Regions from separate parts of the Streptomyces gobitricini genome, predicted to be linked through region 3. Evidence: riboswitches for the same ligand, from Rfam matches in the RefSeq annotation. Region 3 holds a riboswitch; each other region holds the start of a gene.
The links. Region 3 has a riboswitch for cobalamin ahead of ABD347_RS16220 (ABC transporter substrate-binding protein). Riboswitches for the same ligand answer to the same signal wherever they lie in the genome.

Region 1 (4,659 bases), on a different contig from region 3:
GACGGGTCCATGGAGGAGATCTGCGCGTACTCGTCGAGCAGCTGCTCCAGGCGCGTGATGTCGCCGTACGACTCGGCGCGGGCCATCGGCGGCACCAGGTGGTCGACGAGCGTGGCGTGGACGCGGCGCTTGGCCTGGGTGCCCTCACCCGGGTCGTTCACCAGGAACGGGTAGATCAGCGGGATGTCGCCGAGGGCGGCGTCGGGGCCGCACGCGGCGGACAGGCCCGCGTTCTTGCCGGGCAGCCACTCCAGGTTGCCGTGCTTGCCGAGGTGGACCATGGCGTCGGCGCCGAAGCCGCCGTCCTCGGCGCGGGCGGCGATCCAGCGGTAGGCGGCCAGGTAGTGGTGCGACGGCGGCAGGTCGGGGTCGTGGTAGATCGCGATCGGGTTCTCGCCGAAGCCGCGCGGCGGCTGGATGAGGATCAGCAGGTTGCCGCGCCGCAGGGCGGCGAGGACGATGTCGCCCTCCGGGTTGGCGGAGCGGTCGAGGAACATCTCGCCGGGCGGCGGGCCCCAGTGCCGCTCCACCTGCTCGCGCAGCTCCCCGGGGAGCGTGGCGTACCAGCGCTTGTAGTCGGCGGCCGGGATGCGGACCGGGTTCCTGGCCAGCTGCTCCTCGGTGAGCCAGTCCTGGTCGTGGCCGCCGGCCTCGATGAGGGCGTAGATGAGTTCGTCGCCGTCACCGGAGGCGAGGCCCGGGACGTCCTCGTCGCCGAAGTCGTACCCCTCCTCCCGCAGCCGGCGCAACAGCGCGACGGCGGAGGCGGGGGTGTCGAGGCCGACGGCGTTGCCGATGCGGGAGTGCTTGGTCGGGTACGCGGAGAGGACCAGCGCCAGGCGCTTGTCGGCGTTCGGGATGTGGCGCAGCCGGGCGTGGCGTACGGCGATCCCGGCGACGCGGGCGGCGCGCTCGGCGTCGGCGACGTACGCGGGCAGGCCGTCGGCGTCGATCTCCTTGAAGGAGAACGGCACGGTGATGAGGCGGCCGTCGAACTCGGGGACGGCGACCTGGCTGGCGGCGTCGAGCGGCGAGAGGCCCTCGTCGTTCTCCTCCCAGGCGGCGCGCGAGCCGGTCAGGCACAGGGCCTGGAGGATCGGCACGTCGAGCGCGGCGAGGGCGCCCGCGTCCCACGACTCGTCGTCACCGCCCGCCTGCGCCTCGGCCGGCTTGGTGCCACCGGCGGCGAGGACGGTGGTGATGACCGCGTCGGCCGTCCGCAGGCTCTCCAGCAGCTCCGGCTCGGGGGCGCGGAGGGAGGCCACGTAGAGCGGGAGGGCCTGGCCGCCCGCGTCCTCGATGGCGTCGCAGAGGGTGTCCACGAAGGCGGTGTTGCCGCTCATGTGGTGGGCGCGGTAGTACAGGACGGCGACCGTGGGACCGATGGTGGTGCGGGCGGTCCGCTCCAGCGGGCCCCAGGTGGGGGCGGCGGCCGGCGGCTCGAAGCCGTGGCCGGTGAGCAGGACGGTGTCGGAGAGGAAGCGGGCGAGCTGCTCCAGGTTGTCCGGGCCGCCGTGGGCGAGGTAGGCGTGCGCCTCGGCCGCGATGCCGATCGGGACGGTGGAGGTCTCCATCAGCTGGGCGTCGGGGGCCTGTTCGCCGGTGAGGACGACGAGCGGCTTGCCGGTCTCACGGAGGGCCTGGAGGCCTTCCTCCCAGGCGCGGATGCCGCCGAGGAGGCGTACGACGACGAGGTCGGCGCCGTCGAGGAGGCCGTCCAGGTCCTGGACGGGGAGCCGGGCGGGGTTGGCGAACCGGTACTCCACGGGGCCGCCGGCCGCGCGGGCGCTGAGCAGGTCGGTGTCGGAGTGCGACAGCAGCAGGATCGTCGTGGCGGGCGCCGGGGCGGGCGCCGTCTCGGGCGTGGTCGCGTGCGTCATGACGTGCGCAGGCCTTCCTCGGGGTGTCCGCGCCCCGGGTGGTCGTAGGACGGCGGGAGTTCCTGACTCGTCCGGTTCCGGCCGGACTCACAGTGGCGGGACCGCGCCGGATTCTCACCGGGCTTCCTCCCTAGGGCCCTGGGACCCTGTGCCGTCTGCATAGTAGAGGCTGCGCGTATGCTCGCCGCCATGCCGCCCAGCTCACCAAACCCCCAGGACCGGGGTGAAGCGCACATACGGGACCGTGTCCGCGAGCGCGGTGACGCGTGCCCCGGCGCACTCCGGCTGCACCGGGCCGACGACGGATCGCTCGCCCGGCTCCGGGTTCCCACCGGCGTGCTGACGCCCCGTCAAGTGACCGTACTGGCCGACGCGTCGGACCGTCTGGGCGACGGGCACCTCTCCCTCACCTCGCGCGGCAACGTGGAGTTGAGGGGCCTCGGCGACGGCTGCGGAGCCGGGCTGGCGGACCTGCTGCGCGAGGCGGGCCTGCTGCCGTCCGAACGGCACGAGCGGGTACGGAACATGGTCGTCTCGCCGCTCGCCGGGCCGGGTGTGCAGGGGTGGGCCGCCCGCCTGGACGCGCTCCTGTGCGCCGAGGACTGGACGACGGAACTCTCCGGCCGCTTCCTGTTCGCCGTGGACGACGGACGGGGCGACGTGGCGGGGCTGGCCGCCGATGTGACGTTGCTCGCAGCCCCCCACGGCGGCGCCCTGCTGCACGTCGCGGACCGGACCTGGCGGGTCGCCCCCGCCGACGCGCCCCGCGCCGCGCTCGCGGCGGCCGGGGCGTTCCTCGCCGCCGCGCGGCGGGCGGGCACGGGCGCGTGGCGGGTGCGGGAGCTGCCGGCGGGGCAGGACGTGGACGTGACGGAGCACCTGCGGCGGGCGGCGGTCGCGGCCGAGCCCGTACCGGAGGCCGCCCTCCCGGCCGGCGGGCCGCCCCCGCCCGGGGTGATCGGCGACGGCACGGTGTCCGTCCTGGCCCGCCTCGGCCGGGTGAGCTCGGCCCAGTTCCGCGCGCTGCTGCCCGCCGAGGAGGTACGGGTCACCCCGTGGCGCGGCTTCGTACTGCCGGGCCTCGCCGGGCGGGCGGCGGCCGAGGAGCGGCTGCGCGCCCTCGACGGCGCCGGGTTCATCACCCGTACCGACTCCCCCTGGACCGGGGTCACCGCGTGCACCGGACGCCCCGGCTGCGCCAAGTCCCTGTCCGACGTACGGGCGGACGCGCGGCCCCGCGAGGGTGCGCTGCCCGTCCACTGGTCGGGGTGCGCCCGCCGGTGCGGCCACCCGCAGGGCGCGTGGACCGACATGGTCGCGACCGGCGAGGGCGCGTACCAGATGACCGTACAAGGACCGACGAAATGAGCGAGAGCAGAGTGTTCGACTACGAGAAGGACGGCGCGGAGATCTACCGCCAGTCCTTTGCCACGATCCGCGCCGAGGCGGATCTCGCGGGCCTGCCGGCCGACGTCAGCCAGGTCGCCGTGCGGATGATCCACGCCTGCGGCATGGTCGACCTCGTCCGCGACCTGGCGTACACGCCGGACGTCGTGGCCCGCGCCCGTGAGGCGCTGCGCGCCGGCGCGCCGATCCTGTGCGACGCGCGGATGGTCGCCAGCGGCGTCACCCGCAAGCGGCTGCCCGCGGACAACGACGTGGTCTGCACGCTCTCCGACCCGTCCGTCCCGGCGCTCGCCGCCGAGCTCGGGACGACGCGCAGCGCCGCCGCGCTGGAGCTGTGGCGCGACCGGCTGGAAGGGGCGGTCGTCGCGGTCGGCAACGCCCCGACCGCGCTCTTCCGCCTCCTGGAGATGATCGAGGCCGGCGCGCCCCGCCCGGCGGCGGTCATCGGCATACCGGTCGGGTTCATCGGGGCGGCCGAGTCCAAGGACGCCCTGGCGGCCTTCCCGGGCCTCGAGCACCTGGTGGTGCGCGGGCGGCGGGGCGGCAGCGCGATGGCGGCGGCCGCGATCAACGCGATCGCCCACGAGGCGGAGATCCAGGCATGAGCGGAAAGCTGTACGGCGTGGGGCTCGGCCCCGGCGACCCGAACCTGATGACGGTCGCGGCGGTCAAGGCCATCGCGGCCGCCGACGTGATCGCGTACCACTCGGCGCGGCACGGGCGTTCCATCGCCCGCTCCATCGCGGCCGAGCACATTCGCGAGGACCACGTCGAAGAGCGCCTGATGTACCCGCTGACGGTCGAGACCACCGACCATCCGGGCGGCTACCGGGGCGCGCTGAACGACTTCTACGAGGAGGCGTCGGCGCGGCTGGCCGCCCACCTGGACGCGGGCCGCACGGTCGCCGTCCTCGCCGAGGGCGACCCGCTGTTCTACGGCTCCTACCAGCACATGCACAAGCGGCTGGCGCACCGTTACGACACCGAGGTCATCCCGGGCGTCACCTCGGTGAGCGCGTCGGCGGCGCGCCTGGGCAAGCCCCTGTGCGAGGCGGAGGAGATCCTGACGATCATCCCCGGCACGCTGCCGGAGGAGGAGCTCACCGCCCGCCTGGCGGCCACCGACTCGGCGGTCGTCATGAAGCTGGGCCGCACCTTCCCGGCGGTACGGCGCGCCCTGGAGCGGGCCGGGCGCCTGGAGGACGCGCACTACGTGGAGCGGGCCACGATGGCAGGCGAGCGGACGGGCGCCCTGGCGGACGTCGACCCCGAGTCGGTGCCGTACTTCTCCGTGGCGGTGCTGCCGTCGCGCGTCGACTCCGGACCGGCCGCGCCCGACCGGGGCGAGGTCGTCGTCGTCGGTACCGGCCCG
Region 2 (4,659 bases), on a different contig from region 3:
GGTACGGGGTCGGGGCCGGGGTCGCAGTCATGGGGGCGCCTCCTCGCGCGGTGTCGTCGCCCCAGTTGTAGACGACGCCGGACCCGTTGTGCAACAAGTTGCATAACGATCGGGGGGTGACCTGCGCTACGTGCCCGGTCGGCGGCCTGGCCGGTCTCCTCGTGCCCCGGTCGCCGCCGGAGTGGCGCGCTGCGGAAGCGCGGCGGCCCGGTGAGGCCGCCGGGCGCTGTCCGCGTCACCTTCCGGCCCGGGGCCGGGACCGCCGGGCGGCGCCCTCGTGCACGGGGGAGGAACACGGCGTACCCCGGCGTGCCCGCCGGCGGCGGATGGCGCCCGGGCGCCGGGAGAAGCGTGCGCGGAGCGGCGCCACCGGCGCACCCGGTCCCGGCGCCGTTCGCCTGCGGAAGTCCGCCGCCCGCCCGGGCCCGGAGGGCGGTACGGGTCTCCGGGCCGTCCTCGGGGCGGTCGCCGCCCGCGGTACGCCACGCCCCAGCCGGTGACCGGGCGCCCGTCGTCCCCGACGCCGCCCTCGACGAGGCGGCGAGGGGGCGGGGGTGAACCGAGCCCCATCGGCTGTCGGGTTTCCTGCCGCGCGGACGCGCGCCGCCGGGCGTGAGCCGTTCCGCCGCGTCGCCTCGTACGGCGGACCGTGCCGTCCGGGAGCCGCGCCGCGCCCGCGCCTACGCCCCCGGCACCGCCGCCGCCCAGGCGTCGAGCTCCTCCGGGGTGCGCGGGCCCGGCGCGGCCGCGTCCAGCAGGCCGCGGTCGCGCAGCACCCGCGCCACCGCCATGCCCCAGGGGCGGCGGAGACCGGCCGCGTCGAGGAGCGCCTGGTCGGCGAGCAGGTCGGCGACCGGTCCGGTGCGCAGGCCGTCCGGGGTGAGGACGGCCGCGTCGTCCGCCCAGCGCAGGGCCAGGTCCACGTCGTGCGTCGCCATCACCACCGTGGTCCCGGTGGCGCGCAGCCGGTCCAGTACGGCCAGCAGCCGTTCCTGGCCGTGCGGATCGAGGCCGGCCGTCGGTTCGTCCAGGACCAGGACCCGGGGCCGCATGGCGACCGCGCCCGCGATCGCGGCCCGCTTGCGCTGGCCGTACGAGAGCAGGTGCGTCGGCCGGTCCTCCAGCGCCGTGATGTCCAGCGCCTCCAGAGCCTCGCGCACCCGCTCCCGCACCTCCGGCTCCGCCAGCCCCAGGTTCATCGGCCCGAACGACACGTCCTGGCCCACCGACGCCGCGAACAGCTGGTCGTCCGGGTCCTGCACGACCAACTGCACCGTCGTGCGCAGCCGCGTCAGACCCGCCCTGTCGTACGACACCTCCCGCCCCTCCAGGCGCAGCTGCCCGCTCCCGCACCGCAGGCCACCGCTCAGCAGCCGGAGCATCGTCGTCTTCCCGCTGCCGTTGCGGCCGAGCAGCGCGATGGACCGCCCCTCCGGCACGGCGAAGTCCACGCCCCGCAGGACGGCGGGGCCGTCCTCGTAGGCGTAACCCGCGCCCAGCAGTTCCACGACGGCGGAAGGCATCACGGCAGCAACCTTTCGAGTACGAGAGTGAGCGCGACGAGCCCGGCGAGCAGCGCGCCGGTCGCCCCCAGGAACCGCCGGGACACCTCCGTCCGCGGCACCAGCACGCGCAGGGTGCCGTCGTAGCCGCGCCCGGTCAGGCCCGTCTGGAGCCGGGCCGCCCGGTCGAAGGCGCGTACGAACGCCGTCGCTCCCAGGCCCGCCAGGGAACGCCAGGCGGCCGCCCGGCTCGTCAGTCCGAGCCGCGCGGCCTGCGCCTCCCGGATCCGCCGGACCGAGTCCAGCAGCAGGAAACTGATCCGGTACATCACGAGCGCGACGTCGACGACCGGCGCCGGCACCCCCGCCCGCACCAGCCTGGGCAACACGTCGCACACCGGCGTGGTGAACGCGAACAGCAGCACGCCGAGCGAGGCGGCCGACGTACGCAGCAGCAATTGGCCCGCGTGCGCCGGCCCGTCCGGGGCGAGCGTGACGAGCCCGCCCGCCCCGCCCACCTGGAACAGCAGGGGCACCGCACCCGTTACGCAGAAACCCAGTGGGATGCGCCACGCCCGCCACAGCTGCCGCGGCGCCACCCCCGCCGGGCCCAGCAGCACCGCGAGGGTCGCGGCGGCGACGAGCACGGCCCCCGGCCAGGGCGGCAGGCACACGGCCAGCACGGTCAGACCGAAGCCCAGCAGGGCCTTCTCGCCCGGATGGCGGCGGCGCCAGCGACTGCTGTGCGCCGCCGCGTCGATCGGCAGCACCGGCGGCTAGGCGGAAGGCCGGGGCACACCGGCGTCGGCACCGGCCGGACCGGCGACCGGAGGTTCCGTGACCGGAGGTTCAGCGCCCGCGGGCTTCACCGGGTCGTCCCCGTCGGAGGATCCGTCGGGGGATCCGTTGCGGGATCCGTCGCGGGATCCGGCAGGAGACCCGGTACGCGCCCGCGCCTCACCCTGCCGACGCCCGCGCCGCAGGCCGAAGTAGTACGCCAGCACACCGGCGCCCAGAGCGGCCTGCAGCGAGAACAGCGCCGACTCGATCTCGCCGGACGGGGGTTCGTACAGCGGACTGAACCACGGCTCGTAGTCCGGGTTCGTCTCGGTGATCGCCGTCTCCGCCTGCGCGTCGGCGCCCGCGAACGGCTCCTCCCTGTGGTCACCCATCCCCAGGGCCAGCGGGAGGACGGCGAGCGCGGCCACGACGAGCAGCAGCAGCGTGTTGATCCTGGCGTCACGGCTCATCGCGCCACGGCCTCCTTCTTCACGGACACCACGCCGAGCCGGACGAGATCCCCCTTGCTGGACCGCGTCAGCAGCCGCATCACCAGCACGGTGAGCAGCCCCTCGCTGACGGCCAGCGGGATCTGCGTCACCGCGAAGATCCCGCCGAACTTCGCCAGAGAACCGACGAGACCGCTGCTCGGGTCCGGGAAGGCGAGCGCGAGCTGCACGCTGGTGACGCAGTACGTGGACAGGTCGGCCACGAAGGCCCCGAAGAACACGCTCACCATCAGCGGCACCTCGAAGCGGCGCAGCAGCCAGTACACCCCGAAGCCGGCCCACGGGCCGACGACAGCCATCGAGAAGACGTTGGCGCCCAGCGTCGTCAGGCCGCCGTGCGCCAGCAGCAGCGCCTGGAACAGCAGGGTGATGGTGCCGAGCACCGCCATGATCGGCGGCCGGAACAGGATCGCGCCCAGCCCCGTACCGGTCGGGTGGGAGCAACTCCCCGTCACCGACGGGAGCTTGAGGGCCGAGAGGACGAAAGTGAAGGCGCCGGCCGCGCCGAGCAGGAGAGTCGATTCGGGATTGGCCCTGACCTCACGGGTCAGGGCCCGGACGCCGTGGACGACGAAGGGGGCGGCCGCCACGCTCCAGGCGGCCGCGTGCACGGGGGGCAGATAGCCCTCGGCGATATGCATGTTGGGGGAGACCCTCTCCAGCACCTCGTGGATGGACAACGCGCCCTGGCCGGTCTCCTGGCTGACGGGTCATGCCGCCGCGACTCCGCCTTCCCGGACCCCGCGGTCTCCCGCGGCGTTCCAGTGGCTTCCCGAGATGGTCCCCGGGGGGTGGAGCCGGACTTCCCGATCACAGTGGCGAGGGCCGCACCGGTACCGCACCGGTTTCCCGTACACCAAGGCCCTGCGACACTAGTGCGTTGACCAGGTACATCACAAGCCGCGCGTCGGCGCACGGCCCGGCTCCACCCCGCGGGCGCGCCTTACTCCTTGCGGTAGCCGTACGCCTCCGACGCGGCCGCGACCACCGCGTCCAGGTCACCGCCCGCCGACGCGGTGACCACCGCCGCCACCGCGCCCTCCACGAACGGCGCGTCCACCAGCCGCGTGCCGTCGGGCAGCTCGTCGCCCTCCGCGAGCAGCGCCTTCACCGTCAGCACGGCGCTGCCCAGGTCCACCAGGACCGCCACGCCCGCCCCGCCGTCGACCGCCGTCGCCGCCCGCGTGATCAGCTCCGCGCTGGTGCCCAGCCCGCCGTCCGGCGTACCGCCCGCCGCCGCCACCGGAGCGGTCTCCCCGCCCCCGGCGAGACCCCGCGCCAGCCCGGCGACCGAGTCGGCGACCGCCGCGCTGTGCGAGACCAGCACGATGCCCACCCGCGCGCTCACCGTGCCTCCTCCGCCGCGGCGGCGAGCGCGGCGATCAGCAGCGCCGAGGACGTCGCGCCCGGGTCCTGGTGCCCCACGCTGCGCTCCCCGAGGTAACTGGCCCTGCCCTTGCGGGCCCGCATCGGTACGGTCGCGAGGGCGCCCCGGTCCGCGGCCTCCGCCGCCGCCGCGAACGACTCGCCGAGCGACTCGGCCATCGCCTCGACCGCCGGCTCCAGCGCGTCCAGCATCGTCTTGTCCCCGGCCTTCGCCCCGCCGAGCTGCGCCACGGCCGCCACGCCCACGCGCAGCGCCTCGGCCAGCTGGACGGGCGCGACCTCGTCGGCGGCGCCGAGCGCCTTGCCGGTGCGCCGCAGCAGCGTCCCGTACAACGGGCCCGACGCGCCACCGACCGTCGAGATCAGTTCCCGCCCCGCGAGCGTCAGCAGCGATCCCGGCGTCCCGGACGGCTCACCTTCCAGCGCCGTGACCACCGCGGCGAAACCGCGTCGCAGATTCGCGCCGTGGTCGGCGTCCCCGA
Region 3 (4,659 bases):
GGCAGACCAGTGCCGCGCGGTACGCCGGCCGGTGTCCCCGCCCCGCACTCGCCGTCCACGCCGCCACCATGGGCGCCGGCGACAGCGTGAACAGCCGGCCCGGGGAAGCCTCCGCCCCGGGAGTCCACCGTCGTGCCGGAGCACGCCAGGGACCAGGGCCGCATCGAAAGTGGGTGCGGCGACGGACGTGCCGTAGTACTTCTGGGGAGACCAGAGACACGTTTGTTCTCGATCGGAGTCATCGATGGCTGTTCGCCGTGTCGTGCCCAACATCCAGTCGGAGGCTGCGCAGGAGAGCCGGGAGTTCTATGGCCTGCTGGGCTTCGAGGAGGTCATGAACCACGGCTGGATCATGACGCTCGCCTCCCCGTCCGTCCCGGCAGCGCAGGTCAGCGTCATGACCAGTGACAAGACCGCGCCTGTCACCGCCGACATGAGCGTCGAGGTGGACGACGTGGATGCGGCTTACGCGGTCATGCGGCAGAGCGGTGCGGAGATCCTGCACCCCCTACAGGATGAGGAGTGGGGCGTACGGCGGTTCTTCGTCCGCGATCCCAGCGGACGGGTGGTCAATGTGCTGGGCCACCGCTGACAGCCTCTCCCGCACCCTGGTGAAGGTGCTGGTCACTGCCATCTGTCAAGAGTTGTCCCGCAACCGATCTTGGCTGAAGGTGGTTGGTCAGGGCTGGATCCTGGTTGACTGCCGGCCCTGACGCGGTGCCGTCATGAACCGCCGCTTCCGTGCCGCGGCCTCTCGCCTTCGAGCACGCAGTCGCCGCAGAATCCGTTCCCAGGGACCCGGTAGTAGAGGCAGCAACTGTTGCGGCGGTAGGCGAGGGGGTCGACGGTGAGGACGCCCGCACTCGCGAGCGGTTCCCGCGCCAGCAGGGCGGCGGCGACCGGGAGCGGTGACCGCGGGGCGTCCGGGACGCGGGCGAGCAGCACCCGTACGGCGCCGACGAGCGCGGAGGCGGTGTTGCCGTGCAGGATCCTGGGCGAAAGGCCGAAGTCCCGCCGGAGGGCGTCGCCCAGCGGCAGCAGATGCCGTACGACGACGGTCTCGTACAGCGCGGCGGGCAGGTCCCCGGCGGTCGCGGCGGGCACCTGCGGAAGCCAGAGCTCGATCGGGCCGGACTCCGGGGTGCGCCACCACACCCGCTCGGGTGTCAGGTCCGTGGCCCGGCCGGTCAGTGTGGCCGTGGCGAGCGCGACGGACCACAGGCGGGCGGCCGTGCCGATGTGGAGCGTCGAGGCCGCGACGCGCCGCTGGTCGGTGCCGAGCCGGCGGGCCGTCTCCGCCACGTACGCCGCCAAGGGCGCCGGGTCGTGGTGGAGCGCGGTGAACGGCCGGAAGTCGCCGGCGTCGGCACGTGGGCCGCTGGACACGGCGAAGTAGGGGCCGACGGCGGCGACCCTGACGAGCGTGCCGTCGGTCACCGTCTGCGCACCGTGCGGGCCGGGTAGTGGCCGTGCCGGGGGTGGCGCGCCGGTGACGCGGGTGACGCCGGGGCGCGCGGAAGAGGGTGGGGGTGGGCACACAGGTGCCACCGTCCTCTCTCGGGGAGATCCGCCCCGGTACGTCGGGGTGCGACGGCGTGAGTCTCCTGACTCGGGATCGACGCTCCCCCGGTCTTCCCAGCCCCTGGGGGACGGTGACCGTGGCGGGTTCGCTCCCCCTTCACAGTGGCGGTACCGTGCCGGATTCCCACCGGCTTCCTCGTTCCGCCGTCGCGGGCCAGGTGGCAGGATCCCAGACGGGCCGTATACCGCGCCAGGGCTTTCCACCGCTACGGCCAGAAACAGGCCGACGGCGGCCATGGCCCTGTCGTGGCGGGTGGCACCTTCCCAGGGGCGCACGGTTCCGGCCATGCGCCCTTTCACCCGTCCGCCACATTTACGTAAGATCATCTGGTCATCACCGCGACGGGAGACAGGAAGCCGGTGCGATTCCGGCACGGTCCCGCCACTGTGACCGGGGAGTGCACCCCTTCAGTACGCCACTGCGCACCGCGCGGGAAGGCGGGGGGAACGTCGATCCGGGAGTCAGGACACTGGCCTGTCGCGGGCCCGTTCCGAGGAGCGCGGACTCCCCAGGAGGCTTTACGTGTACGACGGCACGCCCCGTCCTGTCTCTCCCCCGCCCGTTTCCCGCCGCCGCGCCCTGCGCGCCGCGGCCGTCTCGCTCGCCCTGTCCACCGCCCTGCTGGCCGGCTGCGCCGCGGGCACCGGTTCCGGGCACCGGCCGAAGGCGGAGTCGTCACCGGTCAAGGGCTTCCCGGTCACCGTCGACAACTGCGGCACCAGCACCACCTACCGGAAGCCGCCCGCCCGTGTGGTCACCATCCACCAGCACCCCGCCGAGCTGATGCTGGCCCTCGGGCTGAAGGACCGGCTGGTCGGCACGGCGTTCCCCGACTCGGCAGTCCTTCCGCACCTGAGAAAGGACTACGAGGCGGTCCCCGAACTGGCGAAGAAGGAGCCGTCCTTCGAGACCGTCCTCGACGCCGAGCCCGACTTCGTCTACGGCGGCTACGGCAGCGCGTTCGCCGAGAACGAGGGGCGGTCGCGCACGGCGTTCGCGGACGCCGGCATCGACACCTACCTGAACCGGGAGTACTGCGGCAAGAAGCAAGTGTCGATGAAGGACACCTACGACGAGATCCGCACGATCGGCTCCGTGTTCGGGGTGCCGGAGCGGGCCGACCGGCTGGTGGCCGACCTCCGGGGCCGCGTCGACAGGGCGGCGGCGGCCGTGAAGGGTGCGCCGGCCGTGCCGGTGTTCGTCTACGACAGCGGTGACAAGGCGGCGTTCACCGCCGGCGGCAAGAGCCTCGGCACCGAGATCATCAGGCTCGCCGGCGGACGGAACGTCTTCGCCGACCTCGACGACGTCTTCGGCGACGCGTCCTGGGAGCAGGTCGTCGCCCGGAAGCCCGAGGTCATCGCGATCTACGACTACGCGGGCGCCGGAAGCGTCGAGCAGAAGAAGAAGTTCCTGCTCTCCCTGCCGGCTCTCGCCGACGTCCCCGCCATCAGGAACAAGCGCTTCGTCGTACTGCCGCTGACCGCGACCCTGATCGGCGTCCGCCCGCCGTACGCGGTCGAGGGCCTCGCACGCGCGCTCCACCCCGAGCGGTTCCGGTGACGGCGACCGCGCCGGCCGAGGCGGCCTCCCGCTCCGCGTCCGTCGGCAGGAGCGACGCACCAGGGCCACGGCGTGCTCCTTTCGCCCTGGTTCTGGGGGTACTCGGCGTCGCCCTCGCACTCTCCGCCGTCGCGGGAATGGCCATCGGCTCGGTGCACGTGCCGCCCGGCGAGGTGTGGGGCATCGTGACGCACGCCCTGGGTCTGGACCGGCACGAACCGGTCTGGTCACGGGCGCGCGAGACGATCGTCCTCGATGTACGGGCGCCGCGCGTGCTGCTCGGGGCGCTGGCGGGAGCGGGGCTGGCGGTGGTGGGTTCGGCCATGCAGGCGTTGGTGCGCAACCCGCTCGCGGAACCGTACCTGTTGGGGGTGTCCTCCGGGGCGTCGCTGGGTGCCGTCGCGGTTCTCGTCTTCGGAGTGAGCCTGTTCGGTCCGGTTTCGCTGTCGGTCGCCGCCTTCGCCGGGGCGTTGCTGACGCTGTTGCTCGTGTACACCACGGCACGGACCGGCGGGCGGATCACGTCGACGCGCCTGGTGCTGTCCGGGGTGGCTTTCGCCGCCGTACTCACCGCGGTGATGGACCTGCTGCTGCTGACCAGCGACCGTGGCAACGAGGCGCGAGCGGTGCTCGCCTGGACCCTCGGCGGTCTCGGCGGCGTGCGGTGGGGCACGCTGTGGCTGCCCGGCGCGGCGGTGCTGCTCGGGGTCGGTGTCCTGCTGGTCCAGGCGAGGCCCCTGAACCTGCTGCTGGCCGGCGAGGAGTCCGCCACCACGCTGGGGCTGGACGTGAGCCGGTTCCGGGCCCGCATGTTCGTCCTGCTGTCCCTGGTCACCGGGGTCCTGGTCGCGGCCGCCGGGCCCATCGGCTTCGTCGGGCTGATCATGCCGCACATCGTGCGTCTGTTCGTGGGCGGGGACCATCGCCGGGTGCTGCCCACGGCGGCGCTCGCCGGGGCGGTGTTCCTGATCTGGGCCGATATCGCCGCGCGTACGGTCGCCGCACCCATGGAGATCCCCGTCGGGGTGCTGACGGCCCTGTGCGGCGGGCCGTTCTTCCTGTGGCTGTTGCGCCGGGACGCCCGGCGGAACGCGGACCAAGGAGTGGGATGAGCGCGGCCGAGCTCGTCGCCGAGGGCGTCACGCTCACCGCCGGCGCCCGCCGTCTGGTGCGGGACGTCTCGCTGACCGCCCGCCCCGGCGAGGTGATCGGGCTGGTCGGCCCCAACGGCAGCGGCAAGTCCAGCCTCCTGCGCGCCGTCTACCGGGTCCTGCGCCCCGACGCCGGGCACGTCCGTGTCGACGGCGCCGATGTCTGGTCGTCGCCGGTGCGCCGGCTCGCCCGCACACTGGCCGCCGTGGTGCAGGAGTCCGGCGCCGACTTCGACCTGAGCGTGCGGGAGGTCGTCGCCATGGGCCGCACCCCGCACAAGCGGCTGCTCGACGGGGACACCGCCGAGGACGCCCGGCTGATCGAGCGCGCCCTGGAGGCGGTGGACGCGGCGGGGCTCGGGG
Region 4 (4,659 bases), 250 kb from region 3:
GGCCGAGCAGACCCGTCACGGCACCGGCGGGCGGTGCGACGCTGACGCCGTCGAGGATCAGCCGCCCGTCGGCGGTGCGGACGACACGGTCGGCGGCGAGGGTCATCGAGGGGTCCTCCGGGTGCGGTACAGCACGAGTACGAAGGCGGGCACGCCGATCAGCGAGGTCATCACGCCGACCGGCACCTCCTGCGGTTCGATGACGATCCGGGCGACCGTGTCGATCCACACCAGGAACACGGCCCCACCGAGCGCCGCGGCCGGGAGCAACCGGCCGTGCCCGGGGCCGACGAGGGCGCGCGCGGCGTGCGGCAGCACCAGGCCGACGAAGCCGATGGCACCGGACGAACTGACCAGCGCGGCCGTGAGCAGCGCGGTGACGCACAGCAGGACCAGCCGGGCACGGGCGACGTTCACGCCCAGGGTGGCCGCCGCGTCCTGACCGAAGGCGAACGCGTCCAGGGTCCTGGCGTGGCCGAGGCAGACGGCCAGCGCGATCACCAGCGCGGCGAGGCACAGCCACACGTCCGTCCAGTCGGCCCCGCCCAGCGAGCCCAGCAGCCAGAACAGCACGCCCCGGGTGGTCTCGGCGTCGGCCGACGTGACCACGATGAAGGAGGTCAGCGCGGAGAACAGCTGCATCGCGGCGACGCCGGACAGGACGACGCGGTCGGTGGTGCCGCCGAGGGTGTGGCTCAGCAGCATCATCGCCGCGAACGAGCACAGGGCACCCACGAAGGCACCGCCGGAGACCGGCAGCAGACCGCCGCCCACGCCCAGGACGACCACGACGACGGCTCCGGTGGAGGCGCCGGACGAGACGCCGAGGACGAAGGGATCCGCCAGCGGGTTGCGCAGCAGCGACTGCATCACCGCTCCGCACAGCGCCAGCCCCGCTCCGCACACGGCGGCCAGCAGGGTGCGCGGAAGGCGGAGGTTCCACACGATGCCGTCGCGGATGGGGGTGAGCTCCGAGACATCACCCCCGAGGTGCGCGGCGACGACGGACCAGACGTCGCGGACGTCGATGTCCGCCGGCCCGATGGTGATGGCCAGGGCCATGGACAGGGCGAGCGCGGCGAGCCCGCCGGCCGCGCGCAGCAGCGCCGCGGTCACTTCGCCAGGCCGAAGCCGCGCAGCGCGGCCGCGACCTGTTCGACGCCCTCCACGGTACGGATCGTCGGGTTCATGGCCTGGCCGCTGACCAGGACGTACCGCTTGTGACGGACGGCGTCCATGTTCCGGGTGACCGGGTTCGACTCCAGGAACTCGATCTTCTTCGCGGCGCTCTCCCCGCTCTGCGCCTTGCGGGTGAGGTCACCGATCACCAGCACGTCGGGGTCGCGGTCGGCGACCGTCTCCCAGTTGATCTGGGGCCACTCCTCGGTGGTGTCGTCGAAGACGTTCTTGGCGCCCAGCTCCTTGGTGATGATGCCGGGGGCTCCGCAGCAGCCCGCCATGTACGGGGACTTGGCGTCGGAGAACCAGTACAGCAGGGTGACGTCCGAGGCGTCGAGGCCGGCGGTGGCCCTGGTGACGCGGGACGTGAGCCGCGCGACCAGATCCTCGCCGCGCTTGTCCTCCCCGAAGACGCGGGCGAGGTCGCGCACCTCCGCGTACACGGTGTCCATCGTCAGCGGCTCGGTGCGGACGCCGTCCCCGTCGCCGCTGTTGTCCTTGCCCAGACAGTCGGACGGCGAGAGGTACGTCGGTACGCCGAGCTTCGCGAACTGCTCGCGCGTCGCCACGCCGCCCTTCCCGAGGGTGGAGGCGAACGACGCGGCGACGAAGTCGGGTTCGGTGTCGAGGACCTTCTCGAAGGACGGGTTGTTCTCGGCGAGGCGCTCCACGCCGGCATTGGCCTTCTCGAGGCCCTTCATGACGGGGTCGGTCCAGGTCGCGGTCCCGGCCATCCGGTCCGCGAGGCCCAGCGACAGCATGATCTCGGTGGTGCCCTGGTTCAGCGAGACCGCGCGCCGGGGCCCGTCGCCCCGGATCTCCACCTTCTCCCCGCAGTTGTCCAGCGCGCGCGCCGCGGCCTGCGGCGCGGTCGCCGGCCGGGCGGAGGCGCCGCACCCGGTCAGCAGGAGGGCCCCGCTCAGGAGCACGGCGAAAGAAGCGGTCCGGCGCGTGATGGGCACGGCGTTGTTCCTAGCGTCGGGGGCCCATGCGCGGAGCCCGTGCGTACGGTGCTGCCAGCAGGTCTTCGGACTCGGGGTCATCCGGACGAGGCGCCTTCCCGAGCCGGTGGTCCGGCCCAGTGGCTTCGTGCCCCGCCCGTCGCCCTCACCGCTGCGCGTCAGTTCCGGGTTCGCACCGGATTCCCTGACTCACGTACACACGCAAGGCATGTAAGGAGTTCAACTGGCTGGCGCAAATTACCACACCCGCGGATCCCGGCGAACTCGACGGTGTGTCCCACTTCGGAGCAACCGGCGCTCGGGCACTGGACAGCCCCGTACGCGGACGACGGAGGTGGCGCCACCGGGGTCGGCGCCAAGAAGCCGCGGACTCCACGGGACGTACGAGGCCCGTGGGCGTCCGCGGTGGCGGGACGAGGAGCGCGGGGCAGCGAGGCGTTCGGTCCTTCGCGCTCGCCGAGGAGCGGCTGACCACGCGGGCGAAGACGATTGCCGCGAGCGTCAGGCCCCCGAGCGCCGCGACCGTGCCCGGATACCCGGCCCGGCCGCACGTGGAGCGGCCGCCGCCGGGGTGGAGGGCTCACCCGGATCCGGGTCGGTCCCTGTCCGGTCGGCAGCGCTTCGAAAGCCCAGCTTGGGTCCGGCTCACGCCCCGGAACCCGCCACCCCCGCCCACCAGGTCTCCGCGTGTGACCTGCGCCGTCTGTAGGCAGTGTTCGTCGCGGCGGCGGAGCGCCATGTGTCCCGAGCGCCCCCGCCGCATTCGAGCCTGCCTCAACCGGCCCGCCGTGTCGTCGCTGAACGCGCCAAGGAGTTGACCACGCGCGCCGACGTCCCCGTGCCCGCCGTGGGGGAGAGCCTGAGCCCCGGTGCTGGCGGTGGCGGGCCGCCCGTACGCGCCGCTGACCTAGTGGCCGCGGGGGGCGTACATGATCACGGCCATCCCGGCCAGGCACACCAGGGCGCCGACGACGTCGAAGCGGTCGGGCCGGTAGCCGTCGGCGACCATGCCCCAGGCGATCGACCCCGCGACGAAGACTCCACCGTACGCGGCGAGGACCCGGCCGAAGTCGTCGTCGTGCTGCCAGGTCGCCACCACCCCGTACAGGCCCAGGGCGATGGCCCCGGCGCCGATCCAGATCCACCCTTTGTGCTCGCGGATGCCCTGCCACACCAGCCAGGCGCCGCCGATCTCGAACAGGGCGGCGACGACGAAGAGAGCGACGGAGCGGGCGACAGTCATACCTGGCGACCCTACCGACGGACCGGGGACACGAGCTCCAGCGGGTCGACCGGCGCCGGGCGGGCACGCTCCCGCCCTGTGCGAGCGGCGGGCACACCCCCGGTGGCGCACCTGAGCCCGGGCGCCGGTCGGGCGCGCCGGCCCGAGTGTCCTGTCGTCCGGAAGCGGCGCGCGGCACGCTTTGGCCCGGCGCCGGCGAGACGGTCGGCCGGTGGGCCCGTCGGGCGGTGTGGGCGTACGGCCGCCCGGGTGCCGCCGGCGGGGCTCTGGTCAGGCGCGTCGCCGCGGCGTCACGCGCGTCGCGCGGCCCATACGGTGCGTTCGGTACGGACGGCGAGGTCGCCGCGGCGCAGGACGCCGAGGGGGCTGTCGGTGTCGAGCAACTGGTCGAGCGCGACGAGGTCCTCGGCGGAAAGAGCGGGGGCGGCGCTGTCGCGCAGGTGCTTCAGGCTGCTGAGCGCGTACCGGCCGACCGCCGTGCCACGGGAGCCGTCGACGTTCACAGTGATCGCGCGCTCGTCCTCGACGGTGAACCCGGCGGAGGCCAGCTTGGTGCCCCAGTCGGCACCGCGGTGCGGCACGTGCGCGGCGGCGTGGTGCGCGAGGGCGGCGTGGCAGCGCTCCTCAAGGCCGGGCCGCCCCTCGGGAGCGTTGACGGGCAGGAAGCGCGGGAAGCCGGCCGTCTCGACGACGGCGAACAGCCCGCCGGGTGCGAGCAGGGCGCGAACCTCGCGCAGCGCGCGGTCGGGGTCGGCCAGGTGGTGCATCGACGCCGACGCCCACACCAGCTCGGGCCGGTCGAGCTCGGGCCAGTCCCCGTCGAGGTCGGCCCGCACCGTGCGCACCCGGTCGGCCACACCGAGCGCCTCGGCCCGTTTCCGCAGCCGGCCCAGATGGCCGTCCGACGCGTCGACGGCCGTCACCTCCGCTCCGGGGAAACGCGCGAGCAGGGCGAACGTGCCGGCCCCGGTGCCGCATCCCAGGTCGGCGATGTGGCGCGGGTCCCTGTCGACGGGCAGCCACGCGGTGATGGACGCGAGGTGCTCGGCGAACACCTCCGCGTCGAGGTCGAGGATCTCGGCCTGGCCGTCGGACCCGAGGTCGTGCTCGAAGGCGGTGTGCTGCGCGCCACCAGGTGCGGAGTGGGGAGAAGTGTGCGTCATGGCGGTCACGTTAGGAGGGGCGTGCCGCCGGGACGCCATGGTTCCCCGATCGCGCAAGACGATGGCCGGATGTGCTGCCGGAAGCGCAAACGGCGCGCGCCGGGTACGGGCC

Region 1: linked by a shared signal. The riboswitch ahead of cobN (cobaltochelatase subunit CobN) and the one ahead of ABD347_RS16220 (ABC transporter substrate-binding protein) in region 3 are both predicted to bind cobalamin.
Region 2: linked by a shared signal. The riboswitch ahead of ABD347_RS13160 (energy-coupling factor ABC transporter permease) and the one ahead of ABD347_RS16220 (ABC transporter substrate-binding protein) in region 3 are both predicted to bind cobalamin.
Region 4: linked by a shared signal. The riboswitch ahead of ABD347_RS17265 (ABC transporter substrate-binding protein) and the one ahead of ABD347_RS16220 (ABC transporter substrate-binding protein) in region 3 are both predicted to bind cobalamin.

What each region holds. Positions count from the first base shown of each region.
Region 1 covers NZ_BAAASR010000001.1:164,704-169,362, reverse strand. The annotation lists gene cobN (cobaltochelatase subunit CobN) at 1-1,880, opposite strand, end outside; cobalamin riboswitch at 1,917-2,046, opposite strand; gene ABD347_RS00695 (cobalamin biosynthesis protein CobG) at 2,058-3,248, shown strand; gene ABD347_RS00690 (precorrin-8X methylmutase) at 3,245-3,892, shown strand; gene ABD347_RS00685 (precorrin-2 C(20)-methyltransferase) at 3,889-4,659, shown strand, end outside.
Region 2 covers NZ_BAAASR010000015.1:136,540-141,198, reverse strand. The annotation lists gene ABD347_RS13180 (oxidoreductase) at 1-31, opposite strand, end outside; gene ABD347_RS13175 (energy-coupling factor ABC transporter ATP-binding protein) at 681-1,523, opposite strand; gene cbiQ (cobalt ECF transporter T component CbiQ) at 1,523-2,272, opposite strand; gene ABD347_RS13165 (energy-coupling factor ABC transporter substrate-binding protein) at 2,279-2,752, opposite strand; gene ABD347_RS13160 (energy-coupling factor ABC transporter permease) at 2,749-3,432, opposite strand; cobalamin riboswitch at 3,463-3,667, opposite strand; gene ABD347_RS13155 (PTS-dependent dihydroxyacetone kinase phosphotransferase subunit DhaM) at 3,735-4,139, opposite strand; gene dhaL (dihydroxyacetone kinase subunit DhaL) at 4,136-4,659, opposite strand, start outside.
Region 3 covers NZ_BAAASR010000018.1:173,203-177,861, forward strand. The annotation lists gene ABD347_RS16210 (VOC family protein) at 245-592, shown strand; gene ABD347_RS16215 ((2Fe-2S)-binding protein) at 724-1,437, opposite strand; cobalamin riboswitch at 1,576-1,745, opposite strand; cobalamin riboswitch at 1,893-2,074, shown strand; gene ABD347_RS16220 (ABC transporter substrate-binding protein) at 2,105-3,145, shown strand; gene ABD347_RS16225 (FecCD family ABC transporter permease) at 3,142-4,257, shown strand; gene ABD347_RS16230 (ABC transporter ATP-binding protein) at 4,254-4,659, shown strand, end outside.
Region 4 covers NZ_BAAASR010000018.1:419,593-424,251, reverse strand. The annotation lists gene ABD347_RS17275 (ABC transporter ATP-binding protein) at 1-106, opposite strand, end outside; gene ABD347_RS17270 (FecCD family ABC transporter permease) at 103-1,062, opposite strand; gene ABD347_RS17265 (ABC transporter substrate-binding protein) at 1,113-2,141, opposite strand; cobalamin riboswitch at 2,181-2,384, opposite strand; gene ABD347_RS17260 (YnfA family protein) at 3,049-3,384, opposite strand; gene ABD347_RS17255 (class I SAM-dependent methyltransferase) at 3,675-4,547, opposite strand.